4 regions of the Desulfonatronum zhilinae genome follow, and region 4 is predicted to be linked to each of the others. Evidence: predicted binding sites of a transcription regulator. Region 4 holds the regulator's gene; each other region holds the start of a gene.
The links. Region 4 encodes sigma-54, which starts transcription at its own class of promoters, with help from an activator protein. Its sites were predicted from a motif close to CTGGCACGGNNNNTGCTT; they were not measured.
Positions count from the first base shown of each region.

Region 1 (4,210 bases), on a different contig from region 4:
ATTTTTCTCTGCGCATGTTCGTCTACAACTACCGCATCTTTGACAAATACAAGGTGGACGTGGTCAGCTTGGGTGTCCTGGCGGATACGTCCCCGTGTTTCCGGCCGTCGACCTATCGCCGACATCGCTGGGGTTGCAAGGTGGAATTCGAATTTCCAGTGATCAAACTTTTGGACTGGATGGAGCGTTGGGAAGAACTGGAGCAAAGCGATAACGTCTTCTCCCTGGTTATCATGGCCCAGATCAAGGCGAAGACCAGCAAAACCGCGAATGAACTCCGGGCCTGGAAGATGCACCTGGTTCGCTTGATGTACGAACGGGGCTACGTCAAAGACACGATCCTGGAACTCTTCCGCATCATCGACTGGATGATCCGCCTGCCGGATGGGGTGGAAAAAGAATTCTGGATGGAATACAGTAAATTCGAGGAGGATAAGAAAATGCCGTACATGACGAGTATTGAGCGTTTCGGGATGGAGAAGGGGATGGAGAAAGGCAGTTACTCGACCCTGCGCACCCTTGTTCTCAATGCCAAAAAAAGAAATCTTTCCGATGAAATAATCGCGGAACTTACAGGCTTGGATATTTCATCGGTGAACAGAATCTGGAACAACGAACCGGTTGATCTGCCGCCGCAACTGTTTCACCCGGTGGATGTTTCAGGAACAGGTCAAGAGGCACGATGAGGCTTTTGCATCCAGCGCAAGGAGAGTCTGAAATTCTTCCTCAACCAGCGGCCGGGCCAAAGCCTGAGAAAGAAGGCGGACGCGGTGGGTCAGGCTTTCGATTCCGTGGCCGGGTACGGTGATGCCTTGACGATGGGCGGCTTGGCGGACAGCTGTTTTTCCGGTTTTGCCGCCCAGGCCCAGTTTTCTGTTCGCACCGATTTTTTCCGGGGCAAAGGGTTCGAACAGGCTGGGATCTTTGGCCAAGGCTTGCAGGTGCAGGCCAGTTTCGCAGGCAAAAACGTCTTCGCCAATCATGGCCTTGTTCCGGACCATGGGTACTCCGGCCGCTTCGGCAACCATTCGAGCCAGACAAACGCACTGCTTCAAATCGTAGTCAGCCCCTCGCCTGAAGTTCAGGTGGCCGGCGACCTCTTCCAGGGCCGCGATCCCGGCCCGTTCCCCGATTCCCAGCACGGACACGTCCACGCTTTCGGCCCCTGAGGCCAGGGCCGTGATGGCGTTGGCCGTGGCCATGCCGAAGTCGTCGTGGCCGTGAAATCCAATGGCCAGATCGGTCCGGTCCGCGAACCAGCGCACCAGTTCAGCGGTTTCCAGCGGCGTGAGCAGGCCCACGGTGTCTGAAAGGCGAATCCGCCTGCCTCCGCATTCCTCGACCACCCGAACGACCTGCAAAGCGAAATCCCGGTCCGCCCGGGATACGTCCTCCAGCCCGACCCCGACAAACGCCATCTCCAGTTCCGCTGCTCGGCGCAAGATGTTTTGAAGCCGAAGCAATAGTCCTGCCCGATCCATGCCAAGACGGTGCTCTATGTGGGCGTCCGAAACCGGGACGCCGAATTGGATGCGCCTGACGCCCATGGCGGCCAGGCGATCCAGGTCCAGCATTCGCAACGGCGACCAGACCGTCAGCCTGGTCCGTTCCGACGGATCTTCCTTTCTTCCGTGCCGGAGCAGATCCTCCAGCCCGTCCTGCCCGGCCCAGCCGATCTCCACCTCGTCCACACCGGCCCGAATCAAACCGGAGAGAATGTCCCGGCGTTGGGCGTCCGAGAAATAGACGCCGAACATCTGCGCGCCTTCGCGTAAGGTACTGTCGATAAGCATATGGGGTCCTTGTCGTGGTTTCAGGGGCAATGCAGTGATCACGCCCTACGACTGGAACAAGCACGATCAGTGCCAGGGAGCGTTGATCTGCGTTTCATCGCCACACCGTAGGGGCACGGCGCGCCGTGCCCCTACGATATTCCGTGCTCCGGCCATCACCTACGGTATTCCCCCCATCGTGCAGGGGCACGGCGCGCCGTGCCCTACACGACCCCCGACCCCCTGCAAAACCGTAGTTTCCGACAAAAATGTCGTTCACCTTTGTCGCGTCCGCATGAGCGGCAACTTGCAGTCGCTTCGGCGAAATGTTCCGGCAATAACTTAAAATTATTTGTTTTATTTTTCCAAGATGGCTTCACTCCCACCCCTGGCATGCTCCTTGCCCTAAGCCTTCCATTCTCAACACTCAATCTCCGGGAGGAACGTATGCGCAAGGTTGCTATTTATGGAAAGGGCGGGATCGGAAAATCCACCACGACGCAGAACACGGTGGCCGCGCTGGGCGAGATGGGCCGCAAGGTGATGATCGTGGGCTGCGACCCCAAGGCGGACTCCACCCGGTTGCTGCTGCACGGACTGCATCAGCGCACGGTTTTGGACACTCTGCGCGAAGAGGGCGAGGACGTGGAACTGGACGATGTCCTCCTGGCCGGATTCGGCGGGACGGTCTGCACCGAATCCGGGGGGCCGGAGCCGGGCGTGGGCTGTGCGGGCCGGGGGATCATCACCAGCATCAATCTGCTGGAACAGCTCGGGGCCTACAAGGAAGACAAGAACCTGGACTACGTCTTTTACGACGTTCTGGGCGACGTGGTCTGCGGCGGATTCGCCATGCCCATTCGCGAAGGCAAGGCTCAGGAAATCTACATCGTTGTCTCCGGGGAAATGATGGCCATGTACGCGGCCAACAACATCTGCAAGGGCATCGTGAAATTCGCCGAGGCCGGCGGGGTGCGCCTGGGCGGGCTGATCTGCAACAGCCGCAATGTGGACAACGAGCGGGAGATGATCGTGGAGCTGGCCAAACGTCTGGGAACGCAGATGATCCATTTCGTACCTCGGGACAACATGGTCCAGCGCGCGGAGATCAACCGTAAAACTGTCATCGACTTTGATCCCAAGCATCCCCAGGCCGATGAATACCGCACCCTGGCCAGGAAGATCGACGGCAACGACATGTTCATCGTGCCCAAGCCCATGGAAATCGACGAACTGGAAAAGTTGCTCATCGACTACGGCATCGCCAACTAGGTCCCTGGTCTTTGTTGTAAGTATTCCAGATATGTATCTACGCAGCTCATCCGTGAAAAACCGGACTGGATACCCGCCTTCGCGGGTATGACTGATTCGGAGACGGCATCGAAAAAACAAATCATTCCCGCGAAGGCGGGAATCCAGCATCGGAATGAGGCCAAACAGAATCTGCTGTAGAGTTGCCCACATTTCAACCAACAATAAGGGAGAAGCGATATGTTGATCATGGTTCGAGCGATTGTCCGGCCTGAGAGGGTGGATGCGGTTTTGAAGGCGTTGATGGATGCCGGTTATCCGGCGGTGACCAAGTTTTCCGTGGCCGGGCGCGGCAAGCAGCGCGGCATCAAGATCGGGGAGATCACCTACGACGAGATTCCCAAAGTCCTGCTGATGAGCGTGGTCGGCGAGAAAGACAAGGACTTCGTGGTCAAGACGATCATGGAAGCAGCCCGGACCGGTGAAAAGGGCGCGTTCGGCGATGGGAAGATCTTCCTCAGCCCGGTGGAGGAGATGTACACCATCAGCTCCGGAGTCAAGGAAACCGAGGGCGCGGATCTGAAGGGGGTCGGGGTATGAAGGAGATCACCGCCGTCATCCGGATGAACATGGTCAACAAGACCAAGGAAGCCCTGGCTGAAGCCGGCGTGCCCGCGTTCTTCGCCCTGGAGGCCCAGGGCCGGGGCAAGGGGTTGATTAACTCCGAGCTGCTCAAGGGCGCGGAGAAGGGTTATGAAGAGGCTGCCGAGCTGCTGGGGGAAAAGGGACGATTGTATCCCAAGCGCGTTTTCTCGGTCATCGTTACCGATGATCAGGTGGAAGACGTGGTCGGGACGATCATGGAGGTGAACAGGACCGGCAAGCCCGGCGACGGGAAGATTTTCGTCAGTCCGGTCTTTGACTCCGTCCGGGTGCGCACCGGGGAGAAAGGGAACAAGTCAATCGACTAACTGAGTGTTGAAAAAAATTATCTTGCTGTTCGTTCAAAAACCCCAAGTGCAAGGAGCAAGAAAAGTTCAAGGTTGAAGCGTATTTATTCATACGTGAGAGTTTGAACTTTTTGCAGCGACGCAGCAGTTGGGAGTTTTTCAACGGACAGCCAGGCTTGGCCTTGCCAGGAGGAAACATGACCACCATCGCGAAGAAGAAAAAGATCGTCCAGATGG
Region 1 is NZ_FXUJ01000017.1:63,823-68,032, reverse strand. It holds gene AC559A_RS13655 (Rpn family recombination-promoting nuclease/putative transposase) at 1-686, shown strand, start outside; gene AC559A_RS13650 (LeuA family protein) at 660-1,793, opposite strand; gene nifH (nitrogenase iron protein) at 2,220-3,044, shown strand; gene AC559A_RS13640 (P-II family nitrogen regulator) at 3,264-3,623, shown strand; gene AC559A_RS13635 (P-II family nitrogen regulator) at 3,620-3,994, shown strand; gene nifD (nitrogenase molybdenum-iron protein alpha chain) at 4,171-4,210, shown strand, end outside.
Region 1: the regulator sigma-54 is predicted to act here: its motif matches at 1,852-1,869, upstream of AC559A_RS13650 (LeuA family protein).

Region 2 (4,210 bases), on a different contig from region 4:
GGTATCCACGTTGGAGTCGGCGATGGCCTCCATCACCGGGCGAATGTGCGGCAGGGTCTGGCCCCAGGGCAGCACGACATAGGCCATCACCCAGACCAGGATCACGCCGACGGCCAGTCCGATCCAGCCTTTCAGCTTCCCGTGGCCGCGCCGACCGCCCTGATCGTCTTTTGACGCATGCATGACCGCTCTCCCTTGGATTTTACACCCGACCAACGATTAGCCCATCAAACTTTCGGTGACGTGCGGGAATACCACGAAGTACATCAGGTAGGCCACGAGCAGCGTCAGGATCAGGTTCAGGGTCTGCCCGCAGACGTACAGGATGACCGGCTTGCCGCCCTTGAAATGTTGGGCCATTGACCGGAAGTCGGAGGACAGGCCGATGCTGGCAAAGGCCAGAATGAAGAACCATTCCCGGATCGGGCGGGAGAAGCCGCGCAGCACCCCCTGGTCGATCATCACGTCGCCGACGCTGCCCATGGTGATCAGCATCCAGGAAAAAATGATTGAGGCGGCGATGAAGCCCAGCACGAACTTGGGAAAGCGGTACCAGATTTCCATCTTGCTGACCTGCTGACCGGGCACGCAATCCACCCGGGCGCACCAGTACACGGCCACGCCGAAAGCGATCACGCCGATGAGGATGTTCTGGATCATCTTCACGGTCGCGGCCACGAACATCCCGACCTCGCCCAGAAAGGCTCCGGCCGCCACCACCGCGCCGGTGGAGTCGATGGTCCCACCAATCCAGGCGCCGCCTAGGACCGGGTGCATGCCCACGGAGACGATGAAGGTTGGCAGGGCGATCATCATGATCGCGGTGAAGAGCATGGACAAGCCCACGGCGATGGTCAACTCCTCCTTCTTGGCCCGGCAGGCCGCGGCCGTGGCAATGGCCGCGGACACGCCGCAGACGGACATGTCCGCGGAGATCGTGATGTTCAGGGTCTTGGACTCCATCTTCAGAACCCGCTGCCCGAAGATGTAGGTCAGGATGAGCACCGTGGGGGTGACGACCCAGGCCACGACCACGCCGGCCTGACCGATGAGCATGATTTTGCTGAACAGGATTTCCGCGCCCAAAAGTACCAGGCCGGTCTTGATGTAATACTCGGTCTGCAGGGCCGGTTTCAGGAAGTTCGGCACGCCCACGGTGTTACTGATCAGCATGCCCCCGAGAATGGCCCAGATCAGGCCGCCGAAACCATATTCGCGCATGGTATTCTGTTGACCGATCATCTCCGCGACAACAGCCAGCAGGAAAACGAACCAAAAGCCCTTCATCAGGTTGGTCGAACCGATGCTCATGAACCGGGCACCGACACCGAAAAAAAGCGTAAAGAGAATCATGATCCCGACCATATAGGGGATCTTGTTGTAGGCCTGGACCGTGGCTCTGGAGCGCAGGCTGCCCCGCTCCTTTTCCCTGGCCTGACGCCATTCCCGAATTCCCGCCTCGGCCTCTTCGTTGAGGGTTTCGTTGCGGAACCCTTCCTCAGCGGCCAGCGACTGGAGCTCCTTGGCCCGTTCCAGAGCGGCCTTGGTCGCTTCTTGAGCTTCCTTGTAGGCCGGTTCGGCCGCGGCCCGCCGCTCCGCGGCCGCAGACTCGCTCAGATAGAAGGACTCCATGGGGCTGCTCGTCCACCGGCCCGGCATCTCCAGCCACTTGGCGATAGTTTTGCCGTGGGGCTCATTGCGCGCCCGCAGTCCGGACATGGCGTCGTTGGCCCCGTGCCATTCGATGGTATGGAACGGCGCGCGGGCATCCTCGACGGCCATGGTTGCCTCGGCCTTGGCCAGTTTCTCGTGCATGTCCGCCGGCGGCCTGGGTAAAAAAATGACCAAGCCAATGACCAGGATCGCAAAGCCCAGCCAAATCGCCCACCAGTCCTCCTTTTTCCACAGTTCGGACCATTCCCATTTTCCACGGTCGATGACGATATCGGATTGCTGCTTCGAAGCTTCGGCCATTTCGCTTCCTCCTGAGAAAAGGTGTTCGTGAATGATCAAGACCCTGGACGCGGGGAGCCTCAAAACGCGGCTCGTTCCCAGGACCTGCCCGTTCCGGGACCATCCCGGCCTTCTCGCGGAAGCAAAAAGCAAGCCTGACCAGCTTCAAAAATAAAACACCATTTTTTCAGTATATTGCAAGAACACAAAAGCGCAGATGCCATCCTGGGTTGATGCTATCCCTGCTTGGCATTGCAAGCCTGGATTTGCATTTCAAAGGCGGAAATTTACAAGGCGTTGAAGGCCGAGTAGGATCTTGGCGCAATCCTGTGCGGCCGGAATCGCGACGGGAAGAACGCACCCACCCTATCCGGCCACAAGGTCTTCAACCCTTTTCGAGGTTCCAGCTCCATATGACCCAGCAGCAACTCCTGATCATTGACGACGAAGTGGATATGCTCCAGGGGCTGAGCCGCGTGCTCTCCCTTGAATTGGAAGGTGTTTCCGTGGTCACCGCATCCAATCCGGTGGAAGGGCTGGAACTGATCGGCACGCGCACCTTTGAGCTGATTCTGCTGGACATCCGAATGCCGGAGATGGACGGGATGGCTCTGCTCGCCCGCATCCGAGAGACGGACCCCAACGTCACCGTGATCATGATGACCGCCTACGGCAGCATTGAGACCGCGGTGGAAGCCATCCGGCAAGGGGCCTACGACTTCGTGACCAAGCCTTTTGAAATCCCCGACCTGCTGCGGGTTCTGCGCAAGGGTCTGGAACGCGGTCGACTGATCCGCGAAAACCTGAACCTGCGGGCCAAGATTTCGGAACAAAACTCGTTCGCGAACTTCGTCGGCCAGACCGCGCCCATGCGCCGACTCTACGACACCATCCAGGCCTTGGCCCACACCAATTATACGGTGCTCATCCGCGGCCAGAGCGGCACGGGCAAGGAGTTGGTCGCCCGGGCCATCCACGACCTGAGCAAGCGCAAATCCCGCCCCTTTCTTGCGGTGAACTGCCCGGCCATCCCGGAACAGCTCTTGGAGAGTGAACTGTTCGGACACAAGAAAGGGGCGTTTACCGGAGCGGATACGGACTATGTCGGGCTTTTCGAGGAAGCCGACGGATCGACCCTCCTTCTGGATGAAATCGGCGATATTCCCGTCACCCTGCAAACCAAGTTGCTGCGCGTGCTCCAGGAGCAGGAACTGCGGCCTTTGGGCGGGGTTAAGAGCAAGAGGATCAACGTGCGCATCCTGGCCAGTACCAACCAGGACCTGGAAAAGAAGATCAACGAGCGGACCTTCAGGGAGGATCTGTTTTACCGGCTGAACGTGGTCACGGTCCGTACGCCGACCTTGCGGGATATCCGTGAGGACATTCCCCTGCTTGTGGACCACTTCAGCAAAAAATTCTGCGCGGAATTGGAAATCCCGGCCAAACGCTTTTCTCCGGCGGCCACGGACGAATTAATGCGCCGCAGCTGGCCGGGCAACATCCGGGAGCTGCAAAACTTCGTCCGCCGGATGCTGATTTTCTGCAAGGATGAAGAAATCGAAACCCTGCACATCCACGCCGTGGAGCACCCCGGCGCGAGCCCCGTACAGTCACTGGTCCTCCAATACGCCAACATGACCTTGGAGCCCTACATCGAGGCCCGCAACCGGATGCTGGAACAGTTCACCCGCTCCTACGTGCAAAACCTGCTCTTCACCACCAACGGCAACATCTCCAAGGCCGCCAAAATGGCCGGACTCAGCCGGGTGGCCGTCCAGAAGATCATGCGCCGCATGGGGCTGCACTCTCCGGACTTCCGGACCACCGTCCATTCTCCGCAGTAGCCGGCGGAAGGTCCGCGGGGGGAGACTCGCCCGGCGACAAGGAAGATGAGCCGGGTCAGGTCTCCGGCTGGCACATGTGGCAGATGCCGACGACCTTTTTCAGGTCCACCACGAAGGCGATGCCCGCGCCGGGTGTGTTCAGGTTGCCCTGGACCAGAATGGCGTCAAGGACGGTTCGGGTCTTTTCCTGGGGGACGATGGTCAAAATGATGTCCTTTTCCGGCTCGATGGGGATGCCCCACAGCTTCTTTTGCTCCCGGATTCCGGTGCCCCGACCGGGTATGATCGTCCCGCCCTCGGCCCCGGCGGACTTGGTGGCCGAAATAATGGTCTCGCTGCCGCCCTTGTTCACGATGGTGACGATCAGGTCAAAGGGAATATTCAGATCCACGCTCAGCTCCTTTTCTTCACGG
Region 2 is NZ_FXUJ01000006.1:47,257-51,466, forward strand. It holds gene AC559A_RS06810 (hypothetical protein) at 1-183, opposite strand, end outside; gene AC559A_RS06815 (YeiH family protein) at 220-1,974, opposite strand; gene AC559A_RS06820 (sigma-54-dependent transcriptional regulator) at 2,367-3,797, shown strand; gene AC559A_RS06825 (P-II family nitrogen regulator) at 3,853-4,188, opposite strand; gene AC559A_RS06830 (DUF1538 domain-containing protein) at 4,191-4,210, opposite strand, start outside.
Region 2: the regulator sigma-54 is predicted to act here: its motif matches at 2,094-2,111, upstream of AC559A_RS06815 (YeiH family protein).

Region 3 (4,210 bases), on a different contig from region 4:
TTTCACGTTAACGCTTAAACCGGCGATCCCAGTCGAATTCCTTGGAGGTGACGACGTTTTCCAGGCGGCGGATGCGTTTGTCCAGGCGGTCGAACTTGCTTTTGATCCTGGAAAGCCCCTCGTTTCTGGAACGGGCGTAGGCTTGGTAAAAATCGCTTTCCTCGTCGTTGTTCAGAGGCAGCACGGGCTCAGGTTTAAGCAGGAAACCGGCCAGCAAATAGATGCCCACCAGGGGCCAAAAGCCGGTGAAGAGCATCAACAGCACGGCGATGACCCGGATCCAGAACAAGGATACGTCGAAATACCGGGCCAATCCCTTGCACACTCCGAGAATCACGCCGCTCCTGGAACGATAGAGCCGATCCCGGCCCGTATGGTCGATCATTTTGGACCACCTTCTTCTTTTTGGCGCATTAAGATGGATTCCAGGTTGTCCACCCGGGCATCCAGTTTTTCCAGGCCGCGGTAGATCTCCTGGATTATGCGGGCCTCGTCGGTCTCTTCCGGGGAAATCCGGCCATCCGGGCCGGAACGGAAATGACGGACGCCGGTGAGTACGATCACGCCCAGGAAGAAAACGATGATCAACGCCGTTCCGGCGAGAACCAGGGTGGTCAGGAAACCTATCATGGCCGTATTCCTTGATAGTGGTTGGGGAGTCGGCAACGGGCCGGCGGCCGATTACAGCCCAATCCGATCGGTCCGTTCGGTCCGTTCAATCTGGTCAGGCCTGTCGGTCTGGTCAGGCCCGGACGGGGCGACGTTTCTGGCGCGCAAAGCGGCCAATTCGCGTTCGATATCCTCGTCCGCCGCCAACTTGGCGAATTTTTCCTCCAGCGTAAAGGGCTCCTCGCCTTTACCCCGTTGTTGACGACCAGCGGAGGGTGTTGCCCAGGGACCGGCCAGCTCCGCTTCGGCCTCCATCCGGTCGATGCGCTGTTCGAACTCATCGAAGCGCAGCATGGCCGCATGGGAGTCGGCCCGGCGCAGATCCAGGCCGGCTCGCTTGCGGCCCTTGGCGCGCATGTGGCGCTGGACCAGAAGGCGCTGCTTGTCCTTGGCCGAGAGCAGCTTTTCCTCCAGTGTGGCGATATCGTCCTTGTAGCCTTCGATAATGCCCTCGCTTTCCGCCAACTCCTCGGCCAACCGATCGGCCTTGGCCTCCAGTTCCCGTTTCTCCAGCAGGGCTTCCCTGGCCAGGTCTTCGTAGCCCTTGTCCACGGCCATGGCGGCTTTGTCTCCCCAGCCCAGGACCTTGGCGTCCACCTGCTCCCATTCCCTGCGAATCCTGACCGCGGCGGCCATGGCCCCGGCGCAGGAGGCCTTGAGTTCCACCAGGGTTTCCTCCATCTCCTGGATCATCAGGCGCAGCAGCTTTTCCGGATCTTCGGCCTTTTCCAGCATGGCGTTGATATTGGAACTGATGATGTCGCGAAATCGGGTGAAAATACCCATGACTTGGTCCTCCTTGCGGTTTGGGGCGATATAATCAGCTCCGGAAAAGCATATGGCGTGCCAACGGGTATTAGTTGATATTTCGGTGTGTTGCGAAAAACAGGAACAATACTGCTTGACGAAATCAGGCAATATTCGGCATTAAAGAACAAGTTATGACAAATTTGACCACAAACATTTCCGCGACGCTTGAGGCCCTGGGACGCTCGGACGCCTTCCTGGCCTTTCAGGAGCGCCTGGTTGCCGTGGCCAAGGTGAACCGGCCCGTGATCATCGTCGGTGAGCGGGGAACGGGCAAGGAATTGGCCGCAATTCGGCTGCACTACCATTCCCATCGCTGGCAGGGTCCCCTGGTGGCCGTGAACTGCTCGGCTTTGTCCGAATCGCTTCTGGAATCCGAACTCTTCGGCCATGAGCCAGGGGCGTTTACCGGAGCGGTCCGGTTGCGGCGCGGCCGGTTTGAAGCGGCGCACAAGGGCACCCTCTTTCTGGACGAAATCGGAACCATGCCCCTGGGCATGCAGGAAAAGATCCTGCGCGTGGCCGAATACCAGGTCGTGGAGCGCCTTGGCGGAGCCACGCCTCTGGAGGTGGACGTACGAATTATCGCGGCCACCAACGCCGATCTCGTCGCCCTGGCGGTCCAGGGGCGGTTCAAGCCCGACCTGCTGGACCGTCTGGCCTTCGAGGTTCTGCGCGTTCCACCGCTGCGTGAGCGGTCCGGTGACGCGGTCCTGTTGGCCGAACATTTCGCGGCCCGAATGGCCGTGGAACTGGGCCGTGCCGAACCGCCGCGCCTGTCGGCACCCGTGGTTAAGACCCTGGAAACGTATTCCTGGCCGGGCAATGTGCGGGAGTTGAAAAACGTCGTGGAGAGGGCCGTGTTCCGGGCCGGTGACGCGACGGTGATCAATGATGTGGTCCTTGATCCCTTTGCCGCATCACCATCCGCGACAAAGGCCGAGGCTCCGGAACGATCACCCCAGGCCGGACAAGAAGTGCGACATCCGGGCTCAAGTTCCCCGGCTGGACAAAACATGGCGCATGAAGAACCATTCTTGCCCGAGCAACTCAGCCTGCCGGAAGCCGTGGCCGAACTGGAACGCCGCTATCTCCGCCGAACCTTGCGCCAAGCCAGGTTCAACCAGAGCCAAGCCGCGAAACTCCTCGGCCTGCGCTACAACCAGTTCCGCGGCCTGTACCGGAAACATCGGGATGTTCTCGGGTTTGAGGCGGATGTTGGTTCTGATGAGGTGACGAGTCGAGGATAATGCCCTGGAAATGTTATCCAGTGTCGCCCTTTGACCTGGATCACGCGTCCGCCACGGCCCTCTCTCCTTCCCCGATCCGGCCTTCCAACTCTTCCAACCGAAGCATCAGACGCTCAGCCTGTTGCTCAACGTCATGATATTCCTTGCTCAGACGGGTAAATTCCTCGCTCCGAGCATAGGTTTCCGGATCGGCCAGGATTTGTTCCAGTTCGCTCTGGCGCGTCAAGACCGTTTCCAGTTCGGACTCGGCCTGGACGTATTCGGCTTTCAACGGCTTGAGCTTGCGGGAAAGCGCGTTGCGGCGCTCAGCCTCGGCCCGGCGGCGTTCCTTGTCCTCCTGGCGTGAAACCTTGCCGACCTGGGAAGGCTTTTCCACGACGCACTCGGAGAGGGTCGCGCGGCGATGCTCCTCATACTCATCGTACCCGCGAGAGAACACGTGCAGTCCCTCCGGCCCCACGGCCCAGACCTCCTGGGCCGCCTCGGCCAGCAGGCGGCGGTCGTGGGCCACGAAGATCAGGGTCCCGGTGTATTCCTCCAGGGCGCGAATCAAGGCTTCCCGGCTTTCCAAGTCCAGGTGGTTGGTGGGCTCGTCCAGAACCAGGAAGTTGGCCCGGGCCGCGAACAGGGAGGCCAGCAGCAGGCGGCTTTTCTCCCCGCCGCTGAGGCCGGCCACCGGACGTTCCCAGTACTCCTCGCCCAGCAAAAACAGCCCGAGAATGGAGCAGACCTCGTAATGGCTGGCCTTGGGTCCGGCCAGGCGACGCATTTCAGACAGGACCGAGGTTTTCGGATTCAGAATTTCGGTCTGGTGCTGGCTGAAATAGCCCATGACCGTATTCGGGCCGACCTTGATCCGCCCGGTATTCGGCGCCAGATCCCCGCTGATCAGCTTGAGCAGCGTGGTCTTGCCCGCGCCGTTGGGCCCGGCCAGGGCCACCTTCTGTCCCCGGTAAAGCTGAAAGGTCAGCGGCGGCCAGAGCGGTCGACCGTCGTCAAAGGCGAAACCGAGATCCGCGGCGGCCAAAACCGTCTGATCCCCCCGGCTGGGTTCCGGCAGGGAGAAGGACAGGGTCTTGGCCCGGATTTCCGGGCGCTGGCCGCGCAGTTCTTCCAGTTCCTTCTGCAGCTTGTCCGTGCTCTTCAACTTGCTCTGGGCTTGCCGGGCCTTGCTGGCCTTGAACCGGAAACGGTCGATAAACACGGCCTGATGACGAATCTTATCGTCAATGGCCGCGGCCTGGCGCTCCCACTGCTGCTCCATCTCTTCCCGCCAGGCCAGGAATTCGGAAAACGTGCCGGGCCGGAGAATAGGCTTGGCTTCGCCTAAATACAGGGTCTGGGTGGCCACCTTGTCCAGAAAGACCCGGTCATGGGCCACAAAAATCAGGACGCCGTCAAACCCGAGCAGATATTCCTCCAGCCAGGTCACGGCCTCCAGGTCCAGGTGGTTGGTGGGCTCGTCCAGAAGCAGCACGTCCGCC
Region 3 is NZ_FXUJ01000015.1:14,465-18,674, reverse strand. It holds gene pspC (envelope stress response membrane protein PspC) at 8-385, opposite strand; gene AC559A_RS12320 (hypothetical protein) at 382-630, opposite strand; gene AC559A_RS12315 (PspA/IM30 family protein) at 682-1,455, opposite strand; gene AC559A_RS12310 (sigma 54-interacting transcriptional regulator) at 1,611-2,726, shown strand; gene AC559A_RS12305 (ABC-F family ATP-binding cassette domain-containing protein) at 2,767-4,210, opposite strand, start outside.
Region 3: the regulator sigma-54 is predicted to act here: its motif matches at 1,502-1,519, upstream of AC559A_RS12315 (PspA/IM30 family protein).

Region 4 (4,210 bases):
CAGATCCTCGAAGACGTTCAGGACCGTACTTTTTCCGGCCCCGGACTGTCCGGTGATCATGACCAGGGAGAGTTCGCACGGTTTTCGCGGTTGGTCTGCGCTCATCGCGGTTTGCCTTTTGGGGTAGGGGCACGGCGCGCCGTGCCCCTACGGTGTGGACGAATAAAATACCATCACGCCGAACTGAGGGCGTCCCAGAAAAGCTCCTTGTCCTGGGCCGTGAGAAAGGCATGCCGAAAGGTCTCGTCCTTGAGCAGCCGGGTGATGGACGCCAGGATGCGCAGGTGCATTCCGGCGACCTGTTCCGGGGCCAGGACCATGAAAAAAATATGGCACGGTTTGCGGTCCAGGGCGTCGAAATCCACGCCTTCGGAACTGCGTCCGACCACCAGCACGATCCTGTCCAGCCCCTCCAGCTTGCCGTGGGGAATGGCCACTCCTTCGCCGATGCCCGTGCTCCCGAGACTTTCCCGGTCCTTGAGCACCCGAAAGGCCGCCTCGGCATCCAGACTCGGCACGTTTTGGGCCAGCACGGCGACCAATTCCGCCAGCACTTCCGTCTTGTTCCTGGCTTGCAAATCGGGGAGCAGCAAGTCCTTGCTCAAGAAATCCTTGAGGACCATCGACTAGATACCCGGGTCGATCAGACCGAAATCGCCGCTTTTCCGGCGGTAGATGACGTTGACGCGCTCGATGTCCGCGTTGAAGAAAACCAGGAAATCGTTGCCCAGGGCTTCCAATTGCATGGCCGCCTCGTCCACGGACATGGGCTTGGGCTCGAAATTGTCGGTTTCCGTGATGGTCTGGGCCCGCTTGCCGGTCTCGTCCTGGGTAAAGGTGATCACGTCCACCCGCGCGGACTGGCTCTTCTGACCGCGACGATGGTCCTTGTTCTTCTCTTTGGTCTTGCGCACCTGAGCCTCGAGCTTGTCCAGGACCAGGTCGATGGTGGAGTACATGTCCTCGCTTTCGGTGGTGGCGGAGAAATGCATGTCCTTGCCCGTGAGGATCACCTCGGCCATATGCCGATACTTTTCCACGGAAAGGTTGACGGCCAGTTCGCCCTGATCTTCAGGACGCAGGTAACGGTTGATTTTATTGAAACGCTCGCCGGCGTAGCCCTTGAGGTGATTGGACGGCTCGAAATTCTTGAAAGTAAAAGTTATTTCCATGCGACACCTCCGAAGTAAAACGGGTTCTGGGTTGGTTTGAGGTTGTTCGCTCCGTTGGGAGCATCCGGGATGGCTAAAAAATGGCCTTGCGCTTGGAAGACGACTCGATGTTCAACGCCATGCGGTACTTGGCCACGGTACGGCGGGCGATGTTCACGCCCAGGGACTTTTTCAAAAGTTGCGAGATCAGTTCGTCGCTGAGCGGACGCTTGGGGTCCTCTTCGGAAATCAGCTTCTTGATCTCCGCCTTGACGCTTTCCGAGCCGGCCTCCGACCCGTCGTCCATACCCAGGGCGCTGTTGAAGAAAAATTTCAGTTCATACGTTCCATGGGGCGTGCTCATGTATTTGCTGGTCGTGATCCGGCTGACCGTGGACTCGTGCATGTTGATGTCCAGGGCCACATCCTTGAGGATCATCGGCTTCAGATGCGTCACCCCATGGCGAAAAAAATCAATCTGGAACCGGACGATGCTTTCGGCGACCTTGTGCAGGGTCCGCTGGCGCTGGTACAGGCTTTTCATCAACCAGTGAGCGGATCGGACCTTTTCCTGAATGTAGTCCCTGGTCCCCTTGTCGTGAACGGACAGCTCCTTGGCGTAGGCCTCATTGACCATCAAACCCGGTATCTCGTCCTCGTTCAGAACCACGATGAAATCGCCGCCGTGCTGGAGGATGTAAACGTCCGGGCTGGTGAACTGAGGATCATCGGAGCCGAAGCTCTTGCCGGGCATGGGGTCCAGGCGCTGGATGCAGTCCAGGTAGTGTTTGATTTCCTCCATGGAGAGCTTGAACTTCTTGGCCAACGGCTTGTAGCGACGTTTTTCCAGCTCCTCCAGATGATCCTTGACCAGGGAGACCAGAATCGGGTCGTCCAGCCCCAGTTCGTCCATCTGGACCAGCAGGCACTCCCGCAGGTTCCTAGCGCAGACCCCCACGGGGTCCAGGCGTTGCATGATCCGCAGGATCCGCTCCGCCTCCTCCGTCTCGCAGCCGGCCATGGCGGCGATGTCCTCAATGGATTCGCAAAGATACCCCACGGCATCCAGGTTGCCAAGGATCACCTCGCTGACGGCCAATTCCCGCTCCGACAAGGCCGAAAGCCGCAACTGCCAGGAAAGATGGCCGATCAGCGTGGACTTGCCGGCCAGCCGGGCCTCGAAACTCATGCCCTCTTCCGGGACTTCCCAGTCCCGGCCCTGGATCTGTCGACTGATGCTGGAAAATTCTCCCAGGTAGTCCTGCCACTCCGAATCGTGAAGCTGCCGGGGCTCCTCGACGTTGACGGACTGGAACCGATCCTCGGCAGGGTCTTTTATCGGGGTCTCCACCGTCTCATCGATGCCTTCCGGCGCGATCTCCAATACGGGATTCTCCAGCAATTCCTGCTGGATGCTTTCCACCAGCTCCAGCCTGGAAAGCTGAAGCAGCTTGATGGCTTGTTGCAGTTGGGGGGTCATCACCAACTGCTGCGTCAACTTCAGTTGCTGGCGCAGTTCAAGAGCCATGTCGCGTTTTCGCCTCCATGACCGGGCTGACCGGTTGGAACGCCAATCCCGATTGTTGATCAATCATAAGCAAAAGTCCTCACCGAGGTAAACTTTCCGAGCGATGGAATCGGCCACGATGGCTTCCGGAGACCCTTCAAAAATGGCCCGTCCTTCGAAGACGATGGATGCTCTGTCGCAAATCTTCAGCGTTTCGCGGACGTTGTGATCCGAAATCAACACACCGATCCCCCGCTCCTTGAGGGACATCACGATCTCCTGGATGTCGTCCACGGCCAGGGGGTCGATACCCGCGAAGGGTTCGTCCAGCAACATGAATTTCGGATTCCGGATCAGGGCCCGGGCGATTTCCAGACGGCGGCGCTCCCCGCCGGAGAGAAACATGGCCTTCTGGTCGGCCAGTTTGGAGATGCCCAGTTCCTCCAGCAGGGCCTCGGCCTTTCTGCGCTGCATGGCCGGGGTGAAGTCCGTGTACTCCAGGATGATCCGCAAATTCTGCATCACGGTCAGCTTTTTGAAGACCGAACTCTCCTGGGGCAGGTAGCTCAGCCCCAGCCGGGCCCGCTCATGCAGCGGCCAAGTGGTGATCCGCTTTCCGTCCAGGTCCACCACCCCGCTGGTGGGCTTGATCACCCCGACCAGCATGTAGAACGTGGTGGTTTTCCCGGCTCCGTTGGGACCTAAAAGGCCGACGATCTCCCCCTGCTCGACCCGGATGGAAATATCCCGGACCACCTCTTTCTGGCCGAAGCTTTTGCGCAGACTCTTGCCGGAGAGAAGGGCCTTCACCGCGCCCCCTGTTCCCGAGGCAAAAGAAACATTCCTTCCACTCGACGATCGGTGCGTCCCTGCACATCCACCTCTCTTTCTTCAACATTGAGCGTGATCACGTTGCCTTCCAACCGGGTCCCGCCTTCTTCCACCCGGGCGTTGCCTTCCAGACGCAGGACGCTCTGGTCCACCCAATAGGTGGCCATGTCGCCGTGGCCGACACGGTCCTCGTGCTTCAGAAAGACCTGGCCAAAAGCGATCATTTGTTCAATGTCCACTTGAGCTTCCATGTCCTGTTCCGGAGCCATGCCCTCGGGTCGAGCCTCCCGGGGAAGGGTTCGCAAAAGCACTACCAGCCGCTCCGAACGGAGCTGAAAATTCGGCCTGTCCACCCGCACGTCCCCCATGAACTCGATCTGGTGATCGCGATGGGAGTAGCGCAGCCGCTCGGACGTGATCCGCGTCGGGATGGCCTGCTCTTCCGCCGAAGAACTCCAACCCGGAAACAGGAACAGCGCCACAAAAACGACCGGAAACGTGACCCGCAAAAGCCGGGTCAATGAAAACCGAGTTTCCATCTACAACCCGTGTCCGAAACTGTCTTTGGCAATGATCACTTCCACTCCGCCCTCGGCGTTGACCACCCAGGTGTGCAGGTCAACGTCGCCCCGCTTCGAGCGCAATTGCAGTCCTTGGCGGTCCAGGAGGATGTCACCGTGCAGAAAAATGGTTTCATCCACCTGAACGAAAACGGCCTCGT
Region 4 is NZ_FXUJ01000008.1:101,952-106,161, reverse strand. It holds gene rapZ (RNase adapter RapZ) at 1-105, opposite strand, end outside; gene AC559A_RS08530 (PTS sugar transporter subunit IIA) at 174-623, opposite strand; gene hpf (ribosome hibernation-promoting factor, HPF/YfiA family) at 627-1,172, opposite strand; gene rpoN (RNA polymerase factor sigma-54) at 1,246-2,679, opposite strand; gene lptB (LPS export ABC transporter ATP-binding protein) at 2,743-3,468, opposite strand; gene AC559A_RS08510 (LptA/OstA family protein) at 3,465-4,028, opposite strand; gene AC559A_RS08505 (LptA/OstA family protein) at 4,029-4,210, opposite strand, start outside.